3 regions of the Devosia beringensis genome follow, and region 2 is predicted to be linked to each of the others. Evidence: predicted binding sites of a transcription regulator. Region 2 holds the regulator's gene; each other region holds the start of a gene.
The links. The regulator LexA, encoded in region 2, represses DNA repair genes until DNA is damaged. The targets are predictions, from matches to a motif close to TGTTCNNNNTGTGTTCNG.
Positions count from the first base shown of each region.

Region 1: the regulator LexA is predicted to act here: its motif matches at 4,206-4,223, upstream of GDR53_RS08755 (YifB family Mg chelatase-like AAA ATPase).
Region 3: the regulator LexA is predicted to act here: its motif matches at 3,178-3,195, upstream of ruvC (crossover junction endodeoxyribonuclease RuvC).

Region 1 is NZ_CP045422.1:1,795,480-1,804,933, forward strand. It holds gene aceA (isocitrate lyase) at 1-646, shown strand, start outside; gene GDR53_RS08745 (DUF1294 domain-containing protein) at 651-1,280, opposite strand; gene cfa (cyclopropane fatty acyl phospholipid synthase) at 1,444-2,559, shown strand; gene GDR53_RS08755 (YifB family Mg chelatase-like AAA ATPase) at 2,629-4,152, opposite strand; gene GDR53_RS08760 (glycoside hydrolase family 25 protein) at 4,335-5,174, shown strand; gene GDR53_RS19870 (hypothetical protein) at 5,284-5,406, shown strand; gene GDR53_RS08765 (MarC family protein) at 5,720-6,352, opposite strand; gene GDR53_RS08770 (HAD family hydrolase) at 6,460-7,176, shown strand; gene GDR53_RS08775 (hypothetical protein) at 7,173-7,553, opposite strand; gene gshB (glutathione synthase) at 7,553-8,497, opposite strand; gene GDR53_RS08785 (YraN family protein) at 8,627-9,010, opposite strand; gene rsmI (16S rRNA (cytidine(1402)-2'-O)-methyltransferase) at 8,979-9,454, opposite strand, start outside.
Region 2 is NZ_CP045422.1:3,847,676-3,857,129, forward strand. It holds gene GDR53_RS18705 (DUF2155 domain-containing protein) at 1-274, shown strand, start outside; gene GDR53_RS18710 (GyrI-like domain-containing protein) at 397-894, shown strand; gene GDR53_RS18715 (YybH family protein) at 923-1,300, opposite strand; gene lexA (transcriptional repressor LexA) at 1,300-2,013, opposite strand; gene GDR53_RS18725 (FG-GAP-like repeat-containing protein) at 2,264-4,387, shown strand; gene GDR53_RS18730 (molybdopterin molybdotransferase MoeA) at 4,390-5,592, opposite strand; gene moaC (cyclic pyranopterin monophosphate synthase MoaC) at 5,589-6,065, opposite strand; gene trpC (indole-3-glycerol phosphate synthase TrpC) at 6,065-6,877, opposite strand; gene trpD (anthranilate phosphoribosyltransferase) at 6,874-7,896, opposite strand; gene GDR53_RS18750 (anthranilate synthase component II) at 7,893-8,492, opposite strand; gene trpE (anthranilate synthase component I) at 8,574-9,454, opposite strand, start outside.
Region 3 is NZ_CP045422.1:2,402,462-2,411,915, forward strand. It holds gene GDR53_RS11785 (TIGR00282 family metallophosphoesterase) at 1-400, shown strand, start outside; gene GDR53_RS11790 (nuclear transport factor 2 family protein) at 397-723, opposite strand; gene GDR53_RS11795 (winged helix-turn-helix transcriptional regulator) at 776-1,180, shown strand; gene GDR53_RS11800 (YebC/PmpR family DNA-binding transcriptional regulator) at 1,259-2,005, shown strand; gene GDR53_RS11805 (GGDEF domain-containing protein) at 2,061-2,843, opposite strand; gene ruvC (crossover junction endodeoxyribonuclease RuvC) at 3,238-3,744, shown strand; gene ruvA (Holliday junction branch migration protein RuvA) at 3,741-4,358, shown strand; gene GDR53_RS11820 (hypothetical protein) at 4,396-4,719, shown strand; gene ruvB (Holliday junction branch migration DNA helicase RuvB) at 4,810-5,793, shown strand; gene GDR53_RS11830 (NUDIX hydrolase) at 5,790-6,308, shown strand; gene ybgC (tol-pal system-associated acyl-CoA thioesterase) at 6,305-6,700, shown strand; gene tolQ (protein TolQ) at 6,935-7,636, shown strand; gene GDR53_RS11845 (ExbD/TolR family protein) at 7,638-8,081, shown strand; gene GDR53_RS19685 (hypothetical protein) at 8,086-9,198, shown strand; gene tolB (Tol-Pal system beta propeller repeat protein TolB) at 9,275-9,454, shown strand, end outside.

The DNA.
Region 1 (9,454 bases), 2.0 Mb from region 2:
CGCCGATGTGATGGGCGTGCCCACGCTGATCATGGCGCGCACCGATGCCGAGGCGGCCCGACTGATCACCTCCGATATCGATCCCTATGACGCGCCCTTCGTCACCGACGAGCGGACGCCGGAGGGCTTTTACAAGCTCAAGGGCGGCATCGATGCGGCCATTGCCCGGGGCATTGCCTATGCGCCCTATGCTGACCTGATCTGGTGCGAGACCTCAAAGCCGGACCTGGCCGAGGCGCGCAAGTTCGCCGAGGCGGTGCGCAAGGTCCATCCCGAGCAGATGCTGGCCTATAACTGCTCGCCGAGCTTTAACTGGGCCAAGCATATGGACGAGGCGGCGATGGCCTCGTTCCAGCGCGAGATCGCGGCGATGGGCTACAAATACCAGTTCATCACGCTGGCGGGCTTCCATAATCTGAGCCTAACCACGTTCGAGCTGGCCCGCGCCTACAAGGAAGAGGGCATGGCTGGCTACAGCCGGCTGCAACAGGCCGAGTTTGCCGCCGAGAAGCATGGTTTTTCCGCGGTGCGGCACCAGCGCGAGGTGGGCACCAGCTATTTCGACGCCGTCTCGATGGCGGTGAGCGAAGGCAAGAGTGCGACGACCGCCATGAGCGAAAGCACCGAAACGGCGCAGTTCCACTAGGCCCCTAGGGCAGGGCGACGCTGACCCAACCCATGGCCAGCGCCGCCAGGCCGATGACATGAAGCAGGGCAATGGCCCAGGTGGTGGCGACAAAGCGCGGCTTGACCGTCTTGTGGCGATAGACTTCCTGGGCCGCCAGGCCGCCGATAATGCCGAAGCAGAAGTCAACGACATGCAGGTTGAGTTCGCTGACGCGCCAGCGACCGCTGAGCGCGTAAAGCTTGTCGAAGCGATAGAGCAGGGCCGAGGCGGCGCCCATCAGGGCATAGGTGCCGCCCAGCCAGACCGGCGCCCGATCGGTGCCGATGGCCAGCAGGATCAGCAGGGTCATCATGGTAGCGGCGGCCGTCCGCAGCCCGACCTTGTAGCGCGAGACCGCGCCGGATGGCCGCTTGATGTCGGCCATGCTGCGCTCGGGCAGCGGCGCGGCAACGGCCACCGCGACATTGATTGCCGCCGGACGGCCATTGCGACCACTGGCAACGTCATAGGACAGTCGATCGCCGATGCGCGGACGCGTCTGGCCCTCGGCCAGCTTGGAAATATGGACATAAAAGTCGTTGCCGGCGGCGTCACGCACGAAGCCGAAGCCACCCTTGTTGTTCCACTGCACCAGTTCGCCAGATCTTGGCATAGCATCCTTCGCATCGCAGCCGGCAAGCCAGGCGACGGGCCTGCATCGAGGTCCGCACGGGGGGCTTGATTGCGCTTGTTGTCCGGCGTTAGGCTTTGCCCATTGCGGGCCACCAGTCATTGCGTCGAATTGCCGAGCCATTCAACCAATTCTTGTCATTGCCATGTCAGAATCAGCCAAACGGTTTGTCATCAGCCAGCTCGAGCGGACCGGCCTTGTCCCCAACGGACCCGATCCTGCCGATCCGCGGATCCACAATGATGCCCTCTGGGGCCGGGTGTTGCGCGACGGCACGCTGGGGCTGGGCGAGGCCTATATGGATGGCTGGTGGGATGCCGAAGCGCTCGACCAGTTTCTGTTCCGGCTGATCAGGGCCGATGTGCAGAAGGCTTTTCCCAGGGACCTGGCAGTGATGTGGAGCCTGGCGCGGGGCAAGCTGCTCAACCTGCAGCGGCTGCGCGTCACCGAGGTGGCCGAGAAGCACTATGACATCGGCAATGACCTTTACGCCGCCATGCTGGACAGGCGCATGATCTATTCGTGCGGCTACTGGAAGGACGCCAGCGATCTGGACGCGGCGCAGGAGGCCAAGCTCGACCTGATCTGCCGCAAGATCGGGCTGGCGCCGGGCATGCGCATTCTCGATATCGGTTCGGGCTGGGGTGGCTTTCTGCAGTTCGCCGCCGAGCGCTATGGCGTCTCCGGCGTCGGCGTCACCGTCAGCAAGGAACAGGCGGCGCTGGCCAATGCGCGGACGGCACATCTGCCGGTGGAAACAAGGCTGCTCGACTACCAGGCGCTCGATGGCAGCTTTGACCGGATCATCTCGATCGGCATGTTCGAGCATGTCGGCTACAAGAATTACCGGGCCTATTTCGAGAAGGCGGCGAGGCTGCTGGTACCGGACGGGCTGATGCTGCTGCATACCATCGGCGGCAATACCAGCACCACCCATGGCGACCCCTGGAGCGAAAAGCACATCTTCCCCAATGGCATGCTGCCGTCGGTGAGCCAGGTCGGCCGGGCCATCGAGGGGCTGTTCGTGATGGAAGACTGGCACAATTTCGGCGCCGATTACGACACCACGCTGATGGCCTGGCTGGCGCGTTTCGAGGCCGCCTGGCCGCAATTGGCAAGTCGCTATGACCAGCGCTTCTACCGGATGTGGCGCTATTATCTCAACGTCTTTGCCGCCTCCTTCCGGGCGCGGCAGATCAGCCTCTGGCAGGTGGTGCTCTCGCCCCGCGGCGTGCTGGGCGGCTATACCAGCCGGCGCTGAGGCGGATTCACGTGAAACACTTATGCACAGTTTGTGCACAGGCTGTCGCCTCACCGGGCGCCGGCCGGTTCACGCCTTGCCCAGATTGAGCCGATAGCTCAGCGCTTCGGCGATATGGGGGCGGGTGACGCGGTCGCTCCCGGCCAGGTCGGCCAGGGTGCGCGCGACCTTGAGCACGCGGTGATAGGCGCGGGCGGAGAGGTTGAAGCGCTCGGCGGCCTGCAGCAGCAGCGCCTGGCTCTCCCGGTCCGGATTGACCATGGCCTCGATCAGGCTGGGGCCGGCGGCGGCATTGGTATGCAGCCCTGTGGCGCCGTGTTCGAGGAAGCGCTGGCGCTGGCGGTCGCGCGCCGCGGCGACCCGGGCGGCCACGGCAGCAGAGCTTTCGCTGGCGGTGGCGGGCGCGATCATGTCGGCGGCGGTCACGGCGGGCACATCGATACGGATATCGATGCGATCAAGGAAAGGGCCGGAGACACGGGCCTGATAATCGTCGGCGCAGGCGGCGCCGCGGCGGCAGGTATGGCCGGGCGTGCCGGCCAGACCGCATTTGCAGGGGTTCATGGCGGCAATCAGCTGCACCCGGCTGGGATAGGAAATGCGGGCATTGGCGCGGGCAATGACGGTCTCGCCCGATTCAAGTGGCTGGCGCAGGCTGTCGAGCACGCCGGGCGCGAATTCGGGCAGTTCGTCGAGGAACAGCACGCCATTATGGGCCAGGCTGACTTCACCGGGGCGGACCCTGAGGCCGCCGCCCACCAGGGCCGCCATGGAGGCGGAGTGATGCGGCGCGCGGAACGGCCGGCGGTCGGAAATCGCCCCGCCGACCAGTTCGCCGGCAATCGACTGGATCATCGAGACATCGAGCAGTTCGCGCGGGTTGAGCGGCGGCAGGATGGAGGGCAGCCGTGCCGCCAGCATGGACTTGCCGGCGCCGGGCGGGCCGATCATCAGCAGGTTATGGCCGCCGGCGGCGGCGACTTCGAGGGCCCGCCGCGCCACCTGCTGGCCGCGGACCTCGCTGAGGTCGGGCAGGGCGGCGCCGGGCACGTGCCGAGCCGGCAGCGGGCGGGGCGCGCGCTGGTGGCCGGTCAGGTGATTGGCCAGCGCCAGCAGGCTCTCGGCGGCGACGATGTCGAGGCCCTCGCCGGCCCAGGCCGCCTCCGGACCGGAGGGGGCGGCGCAGATCAACCCCAGATCGCGGCTCTGGGCGGCGATGGCGGCCGGCAGCACGCCCCCGACATGGGCCAGCCGCCCGTCCAGCCCCAGTTCGCCCAGCGCCAGATAGCCATCGAGCGCATCCTGGGGGATGGCGCCGATGGCCGCCATGACGCCCAGGGCAATCGGCAGGTCATAATGGCTGCCCTCCTTGGGCAGGTCGGCAGGTGCCAGATTGACGGTAATGCGCTTGGGCGGCAGGCCGATGCCCGAGGCGAACAGCGCGGCGCGCACCCGTTCGCCCGATTCCTTGACCGCCTTGTCGGGCAGGCCGACCAGGATGAAGTTGGGGTTGCCCGGCGCAATCTGCACCTGGACGTCGACCGGCACGGCCTCGATACCCTCAAACGCGACGGTGGCGACACGGGTGCCCATGCCTGTTCCCTCTGACCCCACTGACAAATCTAGCAAAGCCGGTGGCGCCAAACAAGAACGTAGAGCGAACGAAAAATGGCCTGTTAACTACGGCATGCGCCACAATGGTTAATCTAAGCTTTGATTAACCGCGACATGTTGATTGAAAGGCAGGTTTTTGTTCCGCGTAGAGTGCTGCCCTCATGAAGTTCCGCCGACCTTTTCCCTCGTCCGTCACGATCGCAAAGGGTGTGCTGGGGGCGCTGCTGGCCGGCATTCTGGTGGCCTGTTCCTCGGGCGGCGGCCTCTATGGCCCGATCCAGGGCGATAACCGCCCACATGCCGGGGTCGATCGCGCCCGCGCCATGCCGGTGCAGGGGATCGACGTGGCCCGCTATCAGGAGAACATCGATTTTCGCGCCGCCTTCCAGGCCGGCACGCATTTCGTCTTCATGAAGGCGACCGAGGGCAAGGATTACCTGGACCCCAATTTCCGCACCAACTGGGCGCGGGCGCGCGAGGCCGGCATGCCGCGCGGCGCCTATCACTTCATGGCCTGGTGTTCGCTGGCCTCCGAGCAGGCTGCCTGGTTCGTGGCCAATGTGCCCAATGATCCCGATGCCCTGCCGCCCGTGCTGGACCTCGAGTGGAATCACCTCTCGAGCTGCAAGAACAAGCCGAGCCGCGCCGATGCGCTGGAGAAGATCCGGGTGATGCTGGACGCCATGGAGCGGCATACCGGCAAGCTGCCGATCATCTACACCGACATGACCTTCCACCGCGAGGTGCTGGAAAACGAGTATTTCCCCAATGCGTTCTGGCTGCGCTCGACCGCGGCCGAGCCGCATGAGCGCTATAGCAACCGCACCTGGACCTTCTGGCAGTGGACGCAGACCGGGGTGGTGCGCGGCGTGCGTGGCGAGGTCGACCGCAACGCGTTCTACGGCAACCAGAATGACTGGCTGACCTTCCTGATGACCGGCTGCGATCCGCGCGCCATTGCCACCCTGGCGCCAACCGGGCGTTGCCTGCCGTCCAAGTAGGCCGACACGCGAGCCAGCGGGCAAGGCAGGCCTTGCCAGCGCTGGGGGGCGGGGCTAGCGTCAAACGGTATTGATGCGGGTCCTGTGGCCCGCACTGAGGAGATCGATGATGGCCAAGGGTCAGATGAAGAGCAACAAGGAAGCCAAGAAGCCGAAAAAGGACAAGGTGGCTGCCGTCAAGCAGGTCACGGGTCTGGGTTCAGGCAGCGCCGGCAATTCGGCCAAAAAGTAGGATCGTGGATGATGTGGGGGCGGTCGACAGGGTCGATCGCCCTTTTTGCCGACTGGCGCCAGGCAGAGCCGCCGCGCTCAGGCCGCGCCGGTCGATAGCGGCAGCAGGATTTCCGAGCGGGGCGCCGCCACCGAGCCGGCATTGGCAGCGCAGAGCGCCAGAATCAACAGGGTCAGGACGACGGCAATCCGCATGATGGCACCTTGCGTTGCGGCAGGTCCCTTGATGTGAACCGATCGACCCGGCCGGTCAACGCCGGCCTTAAGAGTTGATTAACGCTGCAGACCCCGCTGCCGGTTGCACCCGGGACGGTTCAGGCGCCAAACAGGGCGCTGGAGCGGATACCGTCAAAAACGAACTGCACGGCCAGGGCCGCCAGCAGGATACCGACGACGCGGGACACCACGGCCAGGCCGGTGACCCCGAGCAGGCGCTGGATGGGAATGGCCAGCAGCAGCGTCAGCCAGGCCAGGAACAAAATCACCACCACCGCGGCCAGCACGGCCCAGTATTCGGCAGGGGACCGCGTGCCCGTGCTCAGCAGAATCACCGCGCTGATGGCGCCTGGTCCGGCCAGCAGCGGCATGGCCAGCGGAAAGACGGCGATGTCGTCGCGCGAGCGCGCCTCTACCTCTTCTTCGTCGGTTATATCGGTGCCACCGGAATGGCGGGCAAAGACCATGTCGATGGCGATCAGGAACAGCAGCAGGCCGCCGGCGGTGCGCAAAGCCGGAATGGTGATGCCGAAGACACCCAGAATGGCGTTTCCCAGCACAGCGAACAGCAGCAGGATGACGCCGGCAATGATGACGCCGCGGGTGGCAAAGGCAAAGCGCTGCTTGGCGGTATTGCGCTTGGTCAACGCGGCAAAGATGAAGGCGATATCGGCCACGCCCACGGTGGCAAACAGGGTGGCAAAGGCGGCCAGGAAGGTCGTGGTGGGCATGACGCTGCTCCAGTTTTCTTCCTTCTACGGCATTTGCGACACGCGGCCAACCTTGCCAGTGCCGGCCGGCCCTCCTAGGGTCGCGCCTGGTCAGCCGGAGCCCCATGATGCGCGACACAGGCGAAATTCGCGGCATCCTGTTCGACAAGGACGGGACGCTGATCGATTTCAACCAGACCTGGTTCGGCATCATCACCGCTCTGGCCCGTCAGGCCAGCGGCGGGGATGAAAGCGCCGCACGCACGCTGATCGGGCAGGGCGGCTATGACTGGAGCCAGCAGAAATTCGTCGGCGGTTCGGTGGTGGCGGCCGGCACGATCGAGGATCTCGTCGATCTCTGGCACCCGAGCTTGCCCGAGTCGGAACGCCTGGCTCGCATTGCCGCCTATGACGCCGTGGCCGTCGCCGAAGGCAGCCGCCGGGCCGTGGGCATTGGTCCCTTGCAGCAGACGCTGACAGCGCTGGGGGAACGCGGCCTGCTGCTGGGCATCGCCACCAATGATTCGGTCGCCGGCGCCCGGGCCACCGCCGCGGCGCTGGGAGTGACTGATCACTTTGCCACCATTATCGGCTATGATTGTGTTGCCCGGCCCAAGCCCTGGCCGGACCAGCTGGCGCTGTTTGCCGCCCGCACGGGCCTAGTGCCCAGCGCCATCGCCATGGTGGGCGACAACAGCCATGACCTCGACATGGCCCATGCCGCCGGGGCCGGCCTGGCCATCGGCGTGCTGTCGGGCAATAGCAGCCGCGCCGAACTGGCGGGCCTGGCCGATATCATCGTCGATAGCATTGCCGACCTGCCAGCGCTGTTTGCGGGGCGCTAGAGCAGCCGCGCCAGCGTCGCCAGACCGGCCAAAGCGAGCAGGGCCAGGGCATCGAGCCAGCCGCGCGAGCGGCCGAGCCAGGCCGGCTTTGGTCGGGTGCTTGGCAAAAACCTGACCAGCCAGAGCGCGCCAAAGAGCACCCAGACGCCAAAGAAGGCCACCATAACCAGATCGGCCCAGCCAGATCGGTTGAAGCCGACCATGATGCGGGTAATGCCGGCGCCGAGCAGGATGAACAGCAGATAGGCGCCGGTCATGGCGGCGGAGTTGCGCCAATAGGGCAGGGTCAGGGTCTGGCTAGCCTGCTGGTTGCGACGCCAGCGGCGGAACAGGAACCAGGACAGCGCCGCCAGGACCAGCCCGACCAGCAGCGCCATCAGGCGCGGCGCTTTTCGATGGCGTCCCAGATCAGCACGGCGATGTCGGGGCCACCGAAGCGCTTGATCTCGCGGATGCCGGTGGGGGAGGTGACGTTGATCTCGGTGAGATAGTCACCGATGACGTCGATGCCGACAAAGATCATGTCTCGCGCCTTCAGCGCCGGGGCGATCGTCGCGCAGATTTCCCGCTCGCGGGCCGTGAGTTCGCTCAGTTCCGGCCGGCCGCCGACATGCATGTTGGAGCGCGCCTCGCCATCGGCGGGGATGCGGTTGAGCCCGGCCACCGGCTCGCCATCGACGATGATGATGCGCTTGTCGCCCTTGCGCACGTCGGGGAGATATTTCTGGATCATGAAGGGTTCGCGGTAATTGGCCTCGAACAGTTCCAAAAGACTGGCGAGGTTATGGTCACCCTCCTGGATGAAGAACACGCCGGCGCCGCCATTGCCGTAGAGCGGCTTGACGATGATATTGCCATGTTCGCGGCGGAAGGCGTGGATCATGGCACGGTCGCGCGTCACCAAAGTTGGCGGCATCAGCTCGGGGAATTCGGTGACGAGGATTTTTTCGGGCGCATTGCGCACGGCGGCGGGCGGATTGACCACCAGCGTCTTGGGGTGCAGCCGCTCGAGCATGTGGGTGAGCGTGATATAGTTCATGTCAAAGGGCGGATCCTGGCGCATATGGATCACGTCCTGGGTCGAGAGATCCACACGGCTGGCCTCGCCCAGCGTGAAGTGCTCGCCCCGGGGCTTGTCGAAGACCTCGATCGGGGCCGCCAGCGCCGTCACCACATTGTCGCGTAGCGCCAGGGTGTCGGGGGTGTAGTGCAGCAGCTTGTGGCCGCGCGCCTGCGCCTCGAGCATCAGGGCGAAGGTGGAATCGCCATTGGGGTTGATGGTGGCGACATGGTCCATCTGGACCGCGACGTTGAGTTTCATTCTGGCCTCATCTGCACTGGCATGGCGCGCGAAGGCCCTGGTCGGGCGAAACGCGCTGCGCGTTGATGGCACGGCGGGGCGGCGCTGTCGATTGCTGCGGCCGCTGGAGGGCCGTTGCGGCGGTGGCGCTCAGCCGCCAAAGGCGTTGGCCAGGTGATAGGGCCAGCGCCAGCGCGCCAGGAAGATGACGTCGAAGCGCCGGTCCCGGCCGGCCAGACGGGGGTTTCGGGATAGCCAGTAATCCGCCGCCCGGACGATGCGGCCCCGGTTGATAGATTCAAAGGTTGCCAGCAGGCTCTCCGCCCGGGCGCGCGCCTTGACCTCGACAAAGACGATCGTGCCCCAGCGCTCGGCGATCAGATCGATTTCGCCCAGGGGCGTCCTGTAGCGCCGGGCCAGGATGCGGTAGAATTTGAGCCGCAGATACCAGGCGGCCAAAGCCTCGCCGCGATGGCCACCGCGATAGGCAGCGATGCGCGCCTTACTGCCGGGCTTTAAGGGCGAGCGCGGCATCATAGACATCCTTGCGCTTGAGCTTGTACTGGGCGGCGATAACGTCAACGGCGGCGCGCAGCGGCTGGTCAGCCATAGCGGCCAATAGCGCCGCCTGCCAGTCGGCCGCCTCGGGGGCAGCAGGCGCGGCGGCACCGGCCACCACAACTACTGCCTCGCCCTTGGTTTCGGTGCCGGCAAACTCGGCGGCGAGCGCTGCTAGCGTGCCGCGATGGACGCGTTCAAAGCGCTTGGTCAGTTCCAAAGCCACCGCCGCCTGACGATCACCAAAGACCTCGGCCATGGCGGCCAGGCTATCGTCGAGCCGGCGCGGGCTTTCGTAGAACACCATGGTTTCACGTGAATCGCTGAGCGCTTTGAGCGCATTGAGGCGGGCGCCGGCCTTGGGCGGCAGGAAGCCGTGAAAGGCAAAGGCGTCGGTGGGCAGGCCGGCCACGACCAAAG
Region 2 (9,454 bases):
CTTTGATGTCTATATTGACGAGACGGTGTTGTTCGGCGCGCTCGAGATCACCCCGCGCGCCTGCTACAGCCACCCCGTCACCGAAGCGCAGCGCGTGTCGGCCTTTCTCGAGGTCGACCAGCGCAGTCTGACCGGCACGTCCAAGCGCATCTTTACCGGCTGGATGTTTGCCGACAGCCCGGCGCTCAATGCCGTGGACCACGCCGTCTATGATGTGTGGCTGGTGGAGTGCAAGACCAGCACCGATATCCCGCCGCCCGACGCGCGCGACTGATCGCCGCTCGCTCTTCCGAGCCTGTCGAATCCCACTCCTGCTGATCGTCGTCCTCACACTGCCACGCCCCAGCGTGCGGGAGCGGCAGAAGACTGTCGCAGCAGAAGTGAGAGGAGCCCATCGTGCTGACCACCCCGATCATCCAAGACCAGGCCGCAAGGCCCTATGCCTATATCGATTTCACCGTCACCATGGCGGAGATGAAAAAGGCCGCCGATGAAGGCTTTCCGGCGCTGTTTGCCGGGCTGGCCAAGCTCGGCGTCGCGCCCATTGCGGCGCCGTTCTTCAACTATCGCCGCATCGACATGGCCAGGACGCTCGATATCGAGGTCGGCGTCCCGGTCGACCGGGTCGCGGCGCCGGACGGCGCGATCAAGTTCGGCGAATTGCCGGCAGGCAAATATGCGGCCATGACCCATACCGGTCATTATGACGGACTCTATGACGCCACCGCCATGCTGATCGGCTGGGCCAAGGAGCGCGGCATTGCCTGGGATGTGGTGGAAAAAGGCGATGGCGACCATTTCGCCTGTCGCCTCGAAATCTACGAAACCGACCCGTCGGCCGAACCGGACCCGGCAAAATGGGAGACAAGGCTGCTGTTCAAGACGGCTGGGTAGGGCGGTCAAACCAGCCCTCAGGCATGCCTTACCCCGGCGCCGCGCTCAAATGCTCATGCACGATCTGCCAAGCCTGAGCGCGGCACTGCAGCACCGTCGTGCCCCTGCCGCTGCCAGATGCGGCCCGGCCATTGATCGTGGCGGTCCAACAAAAGCGGTAGATGCACGCGGCGGCCCGGTCATCCCGGGCCAACCAATGCAGATCTTCCAGCCAATAGCTTTCGTCACGCAGAACCGCCCAAACCGATTCAAAGGCCTGGGCAATCGCCGTTATGCCGGCATGCGATCCGTCGTTGAACCAGAACACCGCGTCCGGGGCAATCAACGGCAGCAAGACCTCGAACCGGTGCTCGTTGATCAGCGACCCGTAGCGTTCCATGACGCCTTCGGGGCCGATCGCTGCCATCAGTACTTGCGCAACAAGCCGACCAGGCGACCCTGGATCTTGACCCGGTCGGGCGGGAAGATGCGGGTCTCATAGGCCGGGTTGGCGGCTTCGAGCGCCACGGTATTACCCTTGCGACGCAAGCGCTTGAGGGTGGCTTCTTCATCATCCACGAGAGCCACGATGATCTCGCCGGTGCTGGCCGCGTCCTGCTTCTTAATCAAGACGGTGTCGCCATCGAAAATACCGGCATCGATCATCGAATCGCCGCGCACTTCGAGCGCGTAATGCTCGCCGCTGCCCAACATTTCGGGCGGGACCATGATGGTGTGAGAATGGTTCTGGATCGCTTCGATGGGCGTACCGGCCGCGATACGGCCCATGACCGGAATGGCGATCGGCCTGGCATAGTCCTCGGCCGCTGATATGCGCGAAGGGGGGCTGGCTACCTTGCCCAGATTGCCCTCGATCACCGAAGGCTCGAAGCGCGCCTTGCGGCCGCCCAGCGAGGGGTTCATGGAATCGGGGAGCTTGAGCACTTCGAGCGCCCGGGCCCGGTTGGGCAGGCGACGGATAAAGCCGCGCTCCTCGAGGGCGGTGATCAGGCGATGGATGCCCGATTTGGAGGCCAGATCCAGCGCATCCTTCATCTCGTCGAAGGAGGGCGGAATGCCGCTTTCCTTCATCCGTTCGTGGATGAACATCAACAGCTCGTGTTGTTTGCGCGTGAGCATGGGCCCCTCGGGATTAGAATCGGAACATAGACAGAACGACTATAGGTGTTCCGGTTGTGTTCTGCAAGTCATCCGTTCCACGCCTGTATTGCAGGGATATCCGGGCGGCAGTTGTGAGGTGTGACTGCGCATTGCTTCGCGGCAGGGCGCCGATCCAGCGGCCAGTATTGTATTAACAGAGCATTGACAGACTGTGTTCTGTTGTCGGCATATGGGAGGTGAATACGGCAAGTCTATCGCGGGGGCGAGATTGAACTTTGGCATTGTAAACTTTGGTCGGGCCGTGGTCTTTGCGCCGCCAGTCGAGACGGGCTGGCACTTCGACAATGCGGGGACCATTGCCGGAACTGGCAACGCAGCTGACATCGCCGTTGCCGACATGGACGGCGATGGCGATCTGGACGCTGTCGTCGCCACAGGTGGCGCGGTAGTACTGACCAATGACGGCACGGGCGCGTTCACTGCTGGCGCCTCCCTGTACGCCAATTCGATCAGTGTGGCGCTTGCCGATCTGGACGGCGATGGCGACATGGATGCGGTGTTCAGCAGCCCCCACAATCCCGGCACGATCTGGCTCAATGACGGCATGGGCAATCTCACCCAAGGTGCGCTGCTGATTGAGGAGGACAGCGGCTACAGCGTCGAGGTCGGCGATTTCGACGGCGATGGCGATGTCGATATCCTATCGGTGGGCGATAGTCATACGCGGCTGTTCAGCAATGATGGAACTGGTGCCTTTATTCAGGGCTGGGAGGCGCCGATTTCCGGTGCGCGCCACGCCGTCGTGGCCGACTTCGACGGGGACGGAGACCTCGATTTCGTGACGAGCCACTCGTCCAACAGCAAACTCATTTATGTCAACGACGGCTCCGGCTCATTTGTGAGCCAGATTGCCTTTGCTGACGCGGAGGACATGACAAACCTCTTTGATGCTGGGGCCGCAGGCGACGTCGATGGTGACGGGGATATCGATATCGCCACGCGCGTACGCAACGGCAGTGGCGACCGGATATTTCTAAATGATGGATCGGGCAGCTTTACCGATAGCGGGCAGCGCCTGGCGCAAGGCCCCGGCCGCCTTGAACTCGCCGACTTTGATGCAGACGGTGATCTCGACCTTATTTCAGCGGCCTGGGCGGCGTATCCCACCGTGGTCCTTGAAAATAGCGGTAACGGTGTCTTCGTGGAGGTGCAGCGTTTTGCCGGGGCGACTTTTGGCACTGGCGTTGCCAGTGGCGATTTCGACGGCGATGGCGATATCGATGTACTGGTCGGCTCGCTGGCGCAGGGCGAAAGCCATGTTCCTCCAGTGACCCTATTACGCAACGAGCCCGGCGACCCGTCCACAGTCGACCTGACGCGGCCGGTGCCGGCGTTTTCGGCGCAGGGCATGAGCCTGGTCCTGCCGGCCAGCCTGTTCGCCGCTTTGCCGGACGCGACGGTGTTCACCGCCGACATCTATGGCAATCCGCTGCCGGAATGGCTGAATTTTGATCCGGCGACACTGACGCTGTCCTTCGACGGGGGCGCGGCCGACCCCGGCACCTTGCTGCTGCAGGTGACCGTGACGGCGCAGGCGCCCGGCGGCGGCAGCATCGCGGTCGATGTGCCGCTGATCATTCTGGACGGCGTGGAGATTGCCGGCGGCGGTCCGCTTGATGACGTGCTGTCGGGCGCGTTCTTCGGCGACTTCCTCGATGGACAAGGCGGCAATGACACGCTGTCGGGCCGCAATGGCGGCGACCTCATCGAAGGTGGTGATGGCGATGACCTCATCTTCGGTGGCAATGGTGACGACGTCCTGCTGGGCGAAAATGGCAATGACACGATCCGCGGCGGCAACGGCTTCAACCTGATGGCCGGCGAGGCCGGCGACGACATGATCTATGGAGGCCGCGACCTGGACCGGCTGGCCGGCGGCGCCGGCAATGACCTGGTGGTCGGGGGGCAGGGCGACGACCTGCTGACGGGCGATGACGGCGCCGATCTGCTGCGCGGCGGGGCCGGCTATGACCTGCTTTGGGGTGATGCCGGTAACGACATTCTCAATGGCGGGGAAGGCGATGACCAGCTCGTCGGCGGCACCGGCAATGACATCATCCGCGGCGGGGCGGGCGATGATCTATGCTTTGGCGAAACGGGAGACGACGTCTTCGTCTTTGCCGCGGGTTGCGGCAATGACGTGATTATCGATTTTGCCACCGGCGAGGACCGGTTGCGCTTCGCCGCGGGCCTGACGCTGGAATCGATGGCGGATTTCGACTTCGACTTCGACATGGTTGCCGATTCCACCGTGCTGGCGCTGTCCGATGGCGGCTCGATCCTGCTCTATGGCATTTCCGGCCTGTCCGATCCGGGCGTGCTGTTCGCCTGAGGCTAGAAGGCGTCGATCACCAGGGCCTCGGCCATGGCGCCGACCGGCTGACCGGGATCGTTTTCCGGCTGGATGATCAGCAGGTCGGCATGGGCCAGCGAGGCGGTGTGGCCGCTATCGGTCTGGGCGATCGGCATGAGGACGGGCCCGGTAGCGGTGTGGACCAGCTGCGCCCGCATGAAGTGGCGGCGCGCCGTGTTGGCCGGGGTCGGCGCAGCCAGAGGCAGGCGCCATTGGGCCGGTTCGGCATGGTCCAGCCAGGCGCGCAGAGCCGGCTTGATGAAGACGATGGCGGTGACCATGGCCGAAACTGGATTACCCGGCAGGCCGAAGACCAGCGTCTTGCCGCGGGTGCCGAACATCAGCGGCTTGCCGGGGCGCATGTTGATCTTCCAGAAATCGAGCGTCACGCCCAGCTCGAGCAGGATTTCCTGGACGATGTCATGATCGCCGACGCTGGCGCCGCCGGTGGTGATCAGGATGTCGGGCTCATCGGCAAAGATAGCAACGAGCTTTGCCCGCAGCTGATCCCGGTCGTCGCGGGCAATGCCATGGTCGGTGACGGTATCGGCGTAAGGCGCCAGCAGCGGGGCCAGACCAAAACTATTGGAGGCGACGATCTGGTCGGGCCCCAGCTCTGTGCCGGGCAATTCGAGTTCGTCGCCGGTGGCCAGCAGCGCAATGCGGGGACGTTTGGCGACGGTGAGGGCAGCTGCATTGGCCGCGGCGGCGACGGCCAGCTGCATGGGCGTTAACCGCGTGCCCGACTCGACGAGGATCTGGCCGGTGGCGAAGTCATTGCCCCTAGCCCTGACGCTGCGCCCCGGCTGCGGGGTGCTGGAGAAGCGCACCAGGGGGCCATCAACAGTGGCGTCTTCCTGCATGATCACGGCATCGGCGCCGGCCGGCACCGGCGCGCCGGTGAAGATGCGCACGGTCTCGCCGGGACTGACCGCTCCGGCAAAGCCGGCGCCGGCCTGGGACATGCCGATCAGGGTGAGGGCATGGTCTGGCACGATATCGGCCGAACGGACGGCATAGCCGTCCATGGCGCTGGCATCAAAGGGCGGCTGGTCATGCGTTGCCACGATGGGCGCGAACAGCACCCGGCCGGCGGCCTCGGCCAGCGGGACGCTTTCGCCGGTCGGGGCCGGCACACGGGCCAGGATGGCGGCAATGGCGTCCTCGACCGGGAGCAGGCTCATGCGCGCACGAAGTCGCCGGAGGCGCCGCCGGATTTTTCCAGCAGGCAGAGATCGGTGATCACCATGGCGCGATCAATGGCCTTGGCCATGTCGTAGAGCGTCAGCGCGGCGGTCGAGGCGGCGACCAGCGCCTCCATTTCCACCCCGGTGGGGCCGGTGGTTTCGGCGCTGGCCAGAATCAGGATGGCGTCTTCACCGAATTCGGAAATCTCGATGGCGACCTTGGTCAGGGCGATCGGGTGGCAGAGCGGGATCAGCTCGCTGGTCTTCTTGGCGGCCATGATGCCGGCAATGCGCGCCACGGCCAGGGCGTCGCCCTTGCTCAGCCCGCCACCCATGATGGTGGCAATGGTGTGGGGCTGGCCGACCAGACGAGCCTGCGCCACGGCGCGGCGGCGCGTCGCCGGCTTGTGGCTGATATCAACGATATGGGCCTCGCCCCTGTCGTTGAGATGGGTGAGTTCGCTCGCCATCAGGCGGGGGCCCCGACGGCGCCGTGCAGCAGCGCGCGGGTGGCGGCGGCGACATCGTCCTGCCGCATCAGGCTTTCGCCGACGAGGAAGGTGCCGATGCCGGCTTCGGTATTGAGTTTGAGCAGATGGGCATGATCGAGGATGCCGCTCTCGCTGACGAGGAAGGTGCCCTTGGGCACGCCCACGGCCAGGTTGACCGAGGTGTCCAACGTCGTCTCGAAGGTGCGCAGGTTGCGGTTGTTGATGCCGATGAACGTGGCGCCCAGGGCCAGAGCGCGATCGAGCTCGAGCTGGTCATGCACTTCCACCAGCGCGTCCATCTTCCACTCCTCGGCAGCGTCGAGCAGGTAGCGGGCCACGTCGTCGCCGACGGCGGCCAGGATGATCAGGATACAGTCGGCGCCCCAGGCGCGGGCTTCGGCGACCTGGTAGGTTTCGAACAGGAAATCCTTGCGCAGCACCGGCAGACTGACGGCGGCGCGGGCCTCAATGAGGAAGCGGGGCGAACCCTGAAAGCTCGGCCGGTCGGTCAGCACCGAGAGGCAGGCGGCGCCGCCCAGCTCATAGGCGCGGGCAATGGCGGCCGGATCGAAATCGGCCCGGATCAGGCCCTTGGACGGGCTGGCCTTCTTGACCTCGGCGATGAGGGCGAATTCGTCATTGGCGCGCTTGGCCTTGAGCGCCTTGAGGAAGCCGCGGGTCGGCGTCTGGTCATGCGCCTGCGCCACCACTTCGGCCCAGGGGCGCATGGCTTTGGCGGCGGCGATTTCCTCGCGCTTATAGATTTCGATCTGCTTGAGAATGTCGCTCATTGCTGCTGTCCGTTCGATACCGCCACGAGGCGGGCGAGTGTGTCTTTGGCCTTGCCGCTGTCGATGGCGTCGCGCGCCAGGGCAATGCCGTCTTCGATGCTGCCCACCCTGTCGGCCACCAGCAGGGCCGCGCCGGCATTGAGCAGCACGGTGTCGCGATAGGCGCCCGGGGCGCCGTCAAACAGCGCCAGCATGGCGGCCGCATTGTCGGCCGGCTCGCCACCCAGCAGATCCCTGGGATCGGTCAGCGACAGGCCCACCTGTTCGGGATGCAGTTCGAAGCTGCGCAGGTCGCCATTGGCGATCTGGGCCACAAAATTGGGGCCGGAGGTCGAGAGTTCATCCAGCCCTTCGCTTGAATGCACCACCCAGGCCTTGATGGCCCGGTTGGCCAGCAGCGCCGCCGCAACGGGCTCGACCCATTGCTCGGCATAGACGCCCAGCAGGTAGCGCCGTACGCCGGCCGGGTTGGATTGCGGCCCGAGCAGGTTGAACAGCGTGCGCACGCCGAGCTCGGCGCGCGCCGGGCCGACATGGCGCATGGCGGGATGGTGGCTGGGGGCAAACATGAAGCCGATGCCAGCCTCAGCAATGGTGGTGCCGATCTGCTCGGGCGTCAGGTCGAGCTTGACGCCCAGCGCTTCGAGCACCTGCGAGGCGCCCGAACGCGAGGAGAGGGCCTTGTTGCCATGCTTGGCCACCGGCACGCCGGCGGCTGCGACGACCAGGGCGGTGCTGGTGGAGATATTGAGGCTGCCCAGCCCGTCGCCACCGGTACCGACAATGTCGATCGCGCCGTCAGGGGCGATGACCGGGACCATTTGCTCGCGCAGGATGGAGACGGCAGCGGCGATTTCGCCGACTGTCTCGCCCTTGATGCGCATGCCCATCAGAAAGGCGCCGATCTGGCTCGGTGTCGCCTCGCCGGCCATGATGATGCGCATGACGCCGCGCATTTCCTCGCCGGTCAGGTCCTTGCGGTCGGCAATCTTGTGGAGGGCTTGCTTGATATCCATCACGCGGCTCGCTTGAGGTTGAAGTCGCGGGCGAGGTTGAGGAAATTCTGCAGCAAAGCATGGCCGTTTTCGCTGGCAATGCTTTCGGGGTGGAACTGCACGCCATGGAGGGGCAGGGTCTTGTGCTGCATGCCCATGATCAGGCCGTCGTCGGTGGTGGCGGTGACTTCGAGCGTGGCGGGCAGGGTGTCCTGCTTGACGATGAGCGAGTGGTAGCGCGTGGCCTCGAAGTCGTTGTTCAGGCCGCGGAACAGGCCCTTGCCGGTGTGGTGGATCTTGGAGGTCTTGCCATGCACCAGATGGGGCGCGCGGATGACGTCGCCGCCCATGGCCTGGCCGATAGCCTGATGGCCCAGGCAGACGCCCAGGATGGGGATGTCGGCCTGGAAGCGCTCGATCAGCGCCAGGCAAATGCCGGCCTCATTGGGCGTACAGGGACCGGGCGAGAGCACGATGGCCTGCGGCGCCATGGCGGCGATTTCATCAAGAGTAATCTTGTCGTTACGCACCACAGTGATGTCGGCGCCCAGTTCGCCCAGGAAATGGACGAGATTGTAGGTAAAGCTGTCGTAGTTATCGATGACGAGGGTCTTGGTCATTGGGCCTGTCCCTGAAAGCTGGTTCTGGTGAAGCGGTTCAGAACCAGCCCCGCCATCGCGTTCCCACTGTGCCTATGCGTGTCATTGCCCGATCCTCGCCTCGCCAGCATAGCGTAGCGCTTCCTCGGCGGCGCTGAAAAGGGCACGCGCCTTGTTTTCGCATTCCATCTGCTCGAGCTCGGGCACGCTGTCGGCGACAATGCCGGCGCCGGCCTGCACATGGAGCTTGCCATCCTTGATGATGGCGGTGCGCAGCACGATGCAGGTATCCATGGTGCCGTCGGCGCCGAAATAGCCGACGCAGCCGCCATAGATGCCGCGCCGCGAGCTTTCCAGCTCGTCGATGATCTCCATGGCCCGCACTTTTGGAGCGCCCGAGACGGTGCCGGCGGGGAAGCCGGCCGAGAGGGCGTCGACAAAGTCATATTGCGGATCGAGCACGCCCACCACATTGGAGACGATGTGCATCACGTGCGAATAGTATTCGAGGAAGAACTTGTCTGTGACCTTGACCGTGCCGATCTTGGCGACACGGCCGACATCGTTGCGGCCCAGGTCGAGCAGCATCAGGTGCTCGGCCAGTTCCTTGGGGTCGCTCATCAGCTCGGCCGCCATTTCGGCGTCCTTGGTCGGCGTAGCGCCGCGCTTGCGGGTGCCGGCAATGGGGCGGATGGTGACCTCGCCATCCTGCACCCGCACCAGGATTTCCGGGCTCGATCCGGCAATGGCAAAGCCACCGAAATCGAGGAAATACATGTAGGGGCTGGGATTGGTGCGGCGCAGTGCCCGATAAAGCGCGGTCGGGGGCAGGCTGAAATCGGCCGAGAAGCGCTGGCTCAGCACGACCTGGAAGATGTCGCCGGCAGTGATGTAGTCCTTGGCCTTGGCGACCATGGCGAAGTAGGCGTCCTTGGACGTATTGCTGGTGACGGCAATGTTTTCCAGATCCGGCAGAGCCGGCG
Region 3 (9,454 bases), 1.4 Mb from region 2:
GCTGGGCGAACAGGCCGATGCCATCGTGGTGGATTTCCACACCGAGGCGACCTCGGAAATCCAGGCCATGGGGCATTTCCTCGATGGCAAGGTGAGCCTCGTCGTCGGCACCCATACCCATATCCCCACGGCCGACCATCGCGTGTTGCGCGGCGGCACGGCGCTGATGGCGGATGCCGGCATGTGCGGGGATTTCGATTCCGTCATCGGTACCGATACCGAAGAGCCGCTCAACCGGTTTCTCACCGGCATTCCCAATGGGCGGTTCTCACCGTCCGAGGGCGAAGCCACGCTGTGCGGGGTGGCCATCGAGACCGATCCGCGCAGCGGGCTTTCCCGCCGGGCCATGCCGCTGCGCATTGGCGGCAGCCTGGCCCAGGCCATGCCGGATTTCGGCTAGCCGATCGAGAGGCTGGCGATGCGGTCGCCGCCGAGGGTGAAGCGATAGGTCAGGTTTGCCGGGCTGCCGGGAAAATTGCCTGACACCCTGCCGGTGACGACCTCTGTGTCGCCCTCGATCTTGGCGTCGATCACCTCGACGGTCACCCGATATTTTGCCGTCGTATGCTCCAGCCAAGCGCGAATGGCAGTGGGACCGGTATGGGTCTCGCCCTCGTCACGCACGCGCGCATCCGGCGCGAACGGCGCGAGCATGGCATCAATGTCGTGGCGGTTGGCGGCGGCGAAGTAGTCGGCAAGCGGGGCGGGCAGGATCTGGGACATGGTGGGTCTCCATCTGTTGGCGGGTGCCAGAGATAGGGGTACACTGCACCGCATCACAAGAACCGACGAAAAAGTAAGGTACCTACTTTTGAGTAAGTCCATTCATCCCATTCCCGGCTCGGCGGCGGACAGGGTGGAACAGGCGCTGCAGTTTCTCGAGGGCCGCTGGAAGCTGGTCATCCTGTTCCGCCTGTTCGGCGGGAAGGTGCAGCGCTTTTCCGAGCTGGAACGGTCGATCCCGGCGATTTCGCAGAAGATGCTGATCCAGCAGTTGCGGCAGATGGAGAGCGACGGCATCGTCCGGCGCATCGTGCACCATCAGGTGCCGCCCAAGGTGGAATATTGCCTGACCGACTGGGGGCAGGCGCTGTGTCCGGCGCTCGATGCGCTACTGAGCTGGGCCGAGACCAGGCCCGTAGTGGAATCCGGCAGCCCTGAAGTTGTCGAGGTCTCTTGAGTAGCGGCGCTCTTTATTTTTGCAGATCATCCCCCTATAAGCGGGCAAAATTCGTCAGAAGCATCCGCGAGGGATCGAATGGCCGGCCATTCACACGCCAAAAACATCATGCACCGCAAGGGCAAGTCGGACGCCGTGCGTTCGAAGGTCTTTTCCAAGCTGGCCCGCGAAATCACCGTGGCGGCCAAGATGGGCATGCCCGATCCGGCCTTCAATTCGCGGCTGCGCCTGGCCGTGGTCAATGCCCGTTCGCAGTCCATGCCCAAGGACAATATCGACCGCGCCATCAAGAAGGCGATCGGCTCGGACGGCGAGAATTTCGAAGAGATCCGCTATGAGGGCTATGGCCCGGGTGGCGTCGCCATCATCGTCGAGACGCTGACCGACAACCGCAACCGCACCGCCTCCAATGTGCGCTCGTACTTTTCCAAGTGCGGCGGCGCCATGGGCGAAACCAATTCGGTCGGCTTCATGTTCGACAAGGTGGGCGAGATCGTCTACCCGGCCAAGGCCGGCAGCGAAGATGCCATCATGGAAGCGGCCATCGAGGCCGGCGCCGATGATGTCGAGAGCAGCGAAGACGGTCACTATGTGACCACGACCTTCGAGGCCATGGTCGACGTTGCGGCCGCGCTGGAAAAGGCGCTGGGCGAAGCAGAATCGGTCAAGGCCGTGTGGAAGCCGCAGACCAATGCCCCTATCGACGCCGACAAGGGCGCTACGCTGATGCGGCTGATCGCCATGCTGGAAGAAGACGATGACGTGCAGAACGTCTATTCGAACTTCGAGATGAGCGATGAGGATATGGCCAAGCTCGACGCGTAATTCAGTGCGCTGATGGCCGGGTTATCGAGGGCGGTGCTGCTGGCGCCGCCCTTTTTCATGCCGACTGCTGCAGTTCCGGTTCGGCCAGGTCGGCGACGCTGACCACGGCAGAGCGGTTGCGGCCGGCGCGCTTGGCCTCGTAGAGACGCTGGTCGGCAATGCGGAACAGTTCGGCAAATTCGCGCTCGCCCTCGAACACGGCGCCGCCAATGCTGACCGAGAGCAGATGACGCTGGCCGTCCGGGGCAAAGTTGGCAAGGCGCACGGAGCGGCGGATACGCTCGGCAATGGCGTCGGCCTGGTAATGGTCGAGGTCGGGCAGGTAGACGGCGAATTCCTCGCCGCCCATGCGCCCCACCAGATCGCCCGAGCGCAGCACGGCACGGATCGAGCGGGCGATGATGGCCAGGGCATCGTCGCCGCAATCATGGCCGAACAGATCGTTGATGGCCTTGAAGTTGTCGGCGTCGATCATCAGCAGGGCACTGGTCGTATCGGGCCGGCGCTGGCTCAGCAGGCCGCTGACGCGACCGGTGAAGGCGCCGCGATTGAGGCAGGAGGTCAGGCTGTCGGTGCGCGCGACCAGACCCAGGCGGATATTGCTGAGCGCCAGGCCACGCACGCGCATGCCCAGAAACAGGAAGAGCGGCATCCCCACGATGGCCGGAATCACCAAGGCGCTGAGCACCGACCGCTCCAGGGCGCGGCCGCCCAGATCGCCGAACAGCGCCAGATTGACCACCAGCGAGACCACGATGCAGAACAGCGTGCCGATCAGGGTCCAGCGCCCGACGCTGGACCAGCTCTGCAGGGCAGTCAAAGATTTGGGGCGCAACATGGACAAACTCCGGCCGACAAGGGCGCTGCCGTGCAGCGCCGGAACAAGGCGATCAACAACGAGGAATGGTGCGTCCCCTGCTTTATTGAGTTGGTCGTCGGTGGGCCAGTTGCGTCGCGAGCGCCGAAACGGCGCTCGGCCAACCGCAGGCGTAACCCGGCGCCCGCAGCTTTCGTTCCCTCATCCCGATATCCGCCGCGCTGACCGGCGCATATGGTTAACCGGACGATCCCAAAGTCGGAATCACTCCCCGCATCAACGCTAGGGCTGCCCGTTGAAGAATGCCTTGCCAAGATCATCGCAATTGTTCGTATCGGGGGGTTTCTCGCGAAACTGTTTCCGCTTTGTTCACATTGGACTTGGTAGGATCGTTGCTGGCGATTAAGGATGATCCATGAACCTGGCGACACGAATCATCGGCATTGATCCCGGCCTGCGCCGCTGCGGCTGGGGGGTCATCGAAACCCTGGGCAACCGGCTGACCTTTATTGGCGCCGGCACGGTGACGCCGCCGGTCGATGGCGGGCTCGCCGAACGGCTGGCCGTGCTGTTTGCCGGGCTCGGCGAGGTGCTGGACCGCTTCGCGCCCGAAGAGGCGGCGGTGGAAGAGACCTTCGTCAATGCCGGGGTGCGCTCGGCGCTGATCCTGGGCCAGGCGCGCGGCGTGGCGCTGCTGACGCCGGCATCACGCGGCCTGCCGGTGGCCGAATATGCGGCCAATCTGGTCAAGAAGTCCGTCGTGGGCACAGGCCATGCCGGCAAGGGACAAGTGGAACTGATGGTGCGCACGCTGATGCCGACAGCCGACTTCAAGGGGCCCGATGCGGCCGATGCGCTGGCCATTGCCATCTGCCACGCGCATCACCGGGTGGCGCAGCAGCGGTTGAGGGCCATGGCATGATCGGCAAGCTCAAGGGCATGATCGACAGTTTTGGCGATGACCATGTGCTGATCGACTGCGGTGGCGTGTGTTATGAAGCGTTCTGCTCGAGCCGGACCCTGCAGGCGCTGCCGCGGGTGGGCGAGGCCGGGGTGCTGTTCATCGAAACCATTGTCCGCGAGGACATGATCCGGCTCTATGGCTTTGCCACTGAAACGGAAAAGGCCTCGTTCATCCTGCTCTCGACCGTGCAGGGCGTGGGCGCGCGGGTGGCCCTGTCGATCCTGTCGGTGCTGTCACCGTCCGAGCTGTCGAGTGCCATTGCACTGCAGGACAAGGCCATGATCGGCCGCGCCAATGGCGTGGGCCCCAAGCTGGCTGTGCGCCTGGTGACCGAGCTCAAGGGCAAGGTGCCGACCGGCGTCGGTATCGATGCCGGCACGCTGGGGCTGCAGGCCGCCCTGGGCGAGGGCGTGGCGCCCGGCGCCATTGCCGATGCGGTCTCGGCGCTGACCAATCTGGGCTATTCCAGCGCCCAGGCCTCGGCGGCTTTGGCGCGCATCGTCGCCCGCGAGGGCGATGGCGTGCCGACCGAGAAGCTGATCCGGCTGGGCTTGCGGGAGTTGAGCAGCTAGGCTTGCTCCATTTACAGCTGCAACACGGATTTCCCAGATGTCTCTGCCGAGCAAAAAGCAACTGCCGTGCCTGTTTATGGCGAGCCTGATGATCGCGGCCAGCGTGCCCGGTGTGGCGCTCGCCGATCAGAATGAGGTTGTCGGTGTAGCCATCTATTTCGAGGAGGCCGATGGCTCGACCAAGCCCTTCCTGTTTCACGACCTCAACAATCCCCTGCCGCGCTGGTCCTGCGAGGCGCGGCTCGATTATCTCACCAAGATGTTCTACCGCATGAGCCGGTCCAATCCCGACCTCAAGGGCAAGAAGGCGGTGCGCTCGGATTGCGCTCGGGTCGAGGGGTTCGATTTTGGCAGCCAATGACATGAATACAGCCCGATCCAGAATGGACCTGCTCGCGTGACCTCTCTTACCTCCCCCATTGCCGGACGCGACGGCGACGTCGATGTTGCCATGCGACCGTCGGGCTTTGCCGAATTTGTCGGGCAGGCCGATGCGCGGGCCAATCTCGAAGTCTTCATTGCCGCGGCCAAGCAGCGCCAGGCGGCGCTGGACCATGTACTGTTTGTCGGCCCGCCCGGCCTCGGTAAAACCACGCTGGCGCAGATCATTTCGCGCGAGCTGGGCGTGGGCTTTCGCGCCACCTCCGGTCCGGTCATCGCCAAGGCGGGCGACCTCGCCGCGCTGCTGACCAATCTCGAAGATCGCGACGTGCTGTTCATCGATGAGATCCACCGTCTCAGCCCGGCCATCGAGGAAATCCTCTATCCGGCCATGGAGGATTACCAGCTCGATCTGATCATCGGCGAAGGGCCGGCGGCCCGCTCGGTGCGGATCGATCTGGCCAAGTTCACCCTGGTGGGCGCCACGACGCGCGCCGGGCTGCTCACCACGCCGCTGCGTGATCGCTTCGGCATTCCGGTGCGGCTCAATTTCTACACGCCCGAAGAGCTGGTGCAGATCGTCACCCGCGGCGCGCGGCTGCTGGGCATGCCGATGGCGCCCGACGGGGCCATGGAAATTGCCCGGCGCTCGCGCGGCACGCCGCGCATTGCCGGGCGCCTGCTGCGAAGGGTCACCGATTTTGCCCTGGTCGAAGGCTCGGGCCAGATCACCCGCGCCATTGCCGACAAGGCACTGCTGCGGCTCGATGTGGATGCGCGCGGGCTCGACCAGCTCGACCGGCGCTATCTGGGTACCATTGCCGATTTCTATGATGGCGGCCCGGTTGGCATCGAAACCATTGCCGCTGCCTTGAGCGAGCCGCGCGACGCCATCGAGGAGATCGTCGAGCCCTATCTGCTGCAGCAGGGCTTCATCCAGCGCACGCCGCGCGGCCGCATGCTGACCGGCGCGGCCTTCCAGCACCTGGGCAAGAGCGTGCCGCAGGGCTTTGTCGGCCTGCAGGCGAGCCTGTTCGAAGAGCCCGAGGCATGAACGACGCGCGCATCATGCTGAGCTTTCCGGTGGGGGGTACACGCTTCAACTATCGGGTGGCCGGCGTTGCCATTGTTGATGGGCATGTGCTGGTCTGCCGAGAGGATGACGACGACTATTGCATGCTGCCGGGCGGTCGCGTCGAGATGGGCGAGCCCAGCGGGCTTAGCCTCGTGCGCGAAATCGCCGAGGAAATGGACATGGTCGGCACGGTCGGGCCGATGCTCTTCACCTCGGAAAGCTTTTACGGCCGGGTCGGCGAGCGTTTTCACGAACTGGGCTTCATCTATGCCCTGCAATTGCCCGCCCATCTGCGGCCGGGCGGGACACAGCCTTTCCTGGTGCGCGAGGATGAGGGGCATTTGCTGCAGTTTTCCTGGCTACCGCTGGAGGGCGCGGCGCTGACCGAGGCGCGGTTGCTTCCCCCCTGGCTGCCAGAACGGCTGCGTCGCCTGTTGGGCCAGCCCGAGCATGTTGTGTTTGTGGAAGGGCAGGGGGAACTGACCCAGTCATGACCCATCATTTTCCCGTCCGCATCTATTACGAAGACACCGATTTTTCCGGCAATGTCTATCACGCGGCCTATCTGAAATTCTTCGAGCGCGGCCGGACCGAGTTTTTGCGCGATCTGGGCGTGCACCATGCCGAACTGGCGGCCCAGGGCCTGGCCTTCGCCGTCCGCTCGATGACCATCGAGTTCGAGGGCGCGGCCCATATCGATGACCTGCTGACGGTCACTACAGGTGTGGTCAAGGTCTCGGGCGCCCGGCTGGTGCTGGAGCAGACCATTGGCCGTGGCGAGACCGTGCTGACCCGGGCGGCGGTGGTGGTAGCGGCGATCAAGACGACGGGCGGACCCGCGCGGCTGCCGGCCGCGCTGCGCGATCTGCTGACGGGACAAGGCTGACGGCACGAGCCACCAAGTCATGGAGATCACGACTTGGTGGCTCGTGCTTTGGGAATCGCTTTGTTAACCATTCCTTGACCATAATTGCGGCAAAGCGAACATGTGTCCGGTTCGGGGTCCGCAACGCTCCGGTTTCCGGGCATTTCTCTTAATTTTGACAGATTTAGACCCCATCGCCTTCCGGCTGAGGGTCGGTGCGTGAACCAGGCCAAGAAGGATCACTACATGGAAGCCATGGACGCTGTGGGCGCCGTCGTGCCGCACACCGATTTTTCCATCTGGGGCCTGTTCTGGGCCGCTGACTGGATCGTCAAGTCCGTGATGCTGGGTCTGCTGGGCGCCTCGGTCTGGTGCTGGGCGATCATCATCGACAAGACCATCGTCTATCGCCGTACCAATGCCGAGATGAACCGCTTTGAGCGCACCTTCTGGTCGGGGCAGTCGCTCGAAGAGCTCTACCAGATGCAGTCGGAAAAGCCGTCCGGCGGCATGGGCGCGGTCTTTGTCGCCGCCATGAAGGAGTGGAAGCGCAGCCATGAGCAGAATGCCGCGAGCTTTCTGGGCATGCAGCAGCGCCTCGACAAGGTGCTCGACGTCGCCATTTCGCGCGAGAGCGACAATCTCGAAAAGCGGCTGGGCTTTCTGGCCACCATCGGCTCGGCCGGCCCGTTCATCGGCCTGTTCGGCACGGTCTGGGGCATCATGAACGCCTTTACCGCCATTGCCGCCTCGTCCAATACCAGCCTGGCCGTGGTGGCCGGCCCGATCGCCGAGGCGCTGTTTGCTACCGCCATTGGCCTCGTCGCGGCTATTCCGGCGGTTATCGCCTACAACAAGCTGAGCTCGGACGCCTCCAAGATGGTGGGGCGCCTTGAAGGCTTTGCCGACGAATTCTCGACCATTCTGAGCCGCCAGCTCGAAGCGCGGAGCCACTAATATGGGCATGGGCGTAGCAGGCGGCGGTGGCGGCGGACGCGGCCGGCGCGGTCGCAAGAAGGCGATCATCAGCGAGATCAACATCACACCCATGGTGGACGTGATGCTGGTGCTGCTGATCATCTTCATGGTGGCGGCGCCGATGATGACCGCTGGCGTGCCGATCGATCTGCCGCAGTCGGCGGCTGGCGATATGGCCAACCAGGCCGACCCGGTGACCGTCGCGGTCACGCCCGATGGCGTGATCTATGTCAACGAGGACGTGGTCGCCGAACCCGAATTGACCAGCACCCTTGCTGCAATGGGCGTCGATGGCGCCGAAGACCGCATTTTCCTGCGCGGCGACACGACGGCCGACTATGGCTCGGTGATGCGCGTCATGGGACTCCTCTCGGCTGCCGGCTACACCAAGATCGGTTTGATCACCGAGCGGAACCCGGGCTAGTCCAGTGCGCATTGGCGTAACCGCATCGATTCTTGCTCACATCGTGGTGCTGACCATTGGTCTGATCAACCTGGGCATGACGCAGCCGTTGACGCCGGTGGTGGAGTCGATCTCGGTCGATCTGGTCCCGATCGAGGAATATTCCAATATTCGCGCCGGCCAGCTCGACAGCACGGTCGTCGAGACCGAGACGCCCTCGATCGTTGAAGACGATACGCCCGCCGAGATCGCGCAGCCGACCGGCAATACCGAAGAAGACCAGGTGACCCCGTCGCCGGCCGACATTCCCACGCCGGCCCCGGTGACCAATACGGCGCCGGCGCCCGAGAGCCAGCCCGAGCCAGCCCCGGAACCTGAGCCTGAGCCGGCCCCGGTTCCAGCTACAAGGCCGACCCCGGCACCCGAGCCGGAACCCGTGCCCGTGCCGGAACCGACACCCGAACCCACGCCCGAGCCGACCCCGGCGCCAGAGCCAGAACCGGTCCCCGAGCCCATCCCGACGCCCGTGCCAACCCCGGAGCCCGTTCCCGAACCTGTCCCCGAGCCGGTGACGCCCGCCGTTGCCGCGCCGGCTCCGGTCGCTCGGCCGAGCAATCTGGCGCAATTGCGCGAGCGCTTTGCCGCAGCCGAAGCCGAGCGCAAAAAGCGCGAGGAAGAGGAGCGCCAGCGCGCTGCTGCGGCCGAGCAGGCCGCCCAGGAACAGCCCGAGGCGCAGCTTGATGCCTCGCTGGCCGATGACATTTCTGCCATTATCAACACCGATACTACCACTGGCGGCACGACCGGGGCCGGTGGCACGCCCACGCTGGGCGATACCACGGGCACCTCGGCGCGGCTCAGCCAGTCGGCCATCGATGGCCTCGTGGCCCGTATCAAGACGTGCTGGAACCTGCTGCCGAGCGACATCAATAGCGGGCTCAATGTGGTATTGCTGGTGACGATGAACCCGGACCGGACGGTGGCGAACACGCAGATCGTCCAGGCCGACCCATCGCCGGCCGGCGGCGCCGTGGCCCGGGCGGCCCAGCGCGCCGTGACAGCCTGCGGCCCGTACGACATGCTGTCGGACGACGCCTTCGACAACTGGCGGCAGATCGAAATGGAACTGCGCCCATGAATTTGGATTGGGTGACTGAGAATTGGTATGCTGGGGGCGCAAACTGGCGCACCAGCGGCGACATTGGAGACGATAGATGAACCTGCTTACCCGGCGCCATGCGCTCAAACTCGGCCTGGCCGGTGGCGCGCTGCTGGCAAGCACCTCGCTCACCCTGGCGCAATTGCGTATCGTGGTGGAGGGCGCCAATTTCCAGCCCCTGCCGATCGCCATCCCCGATTTCGCTTCGTCCGACCCGGCCTTTGGCACGGAAATC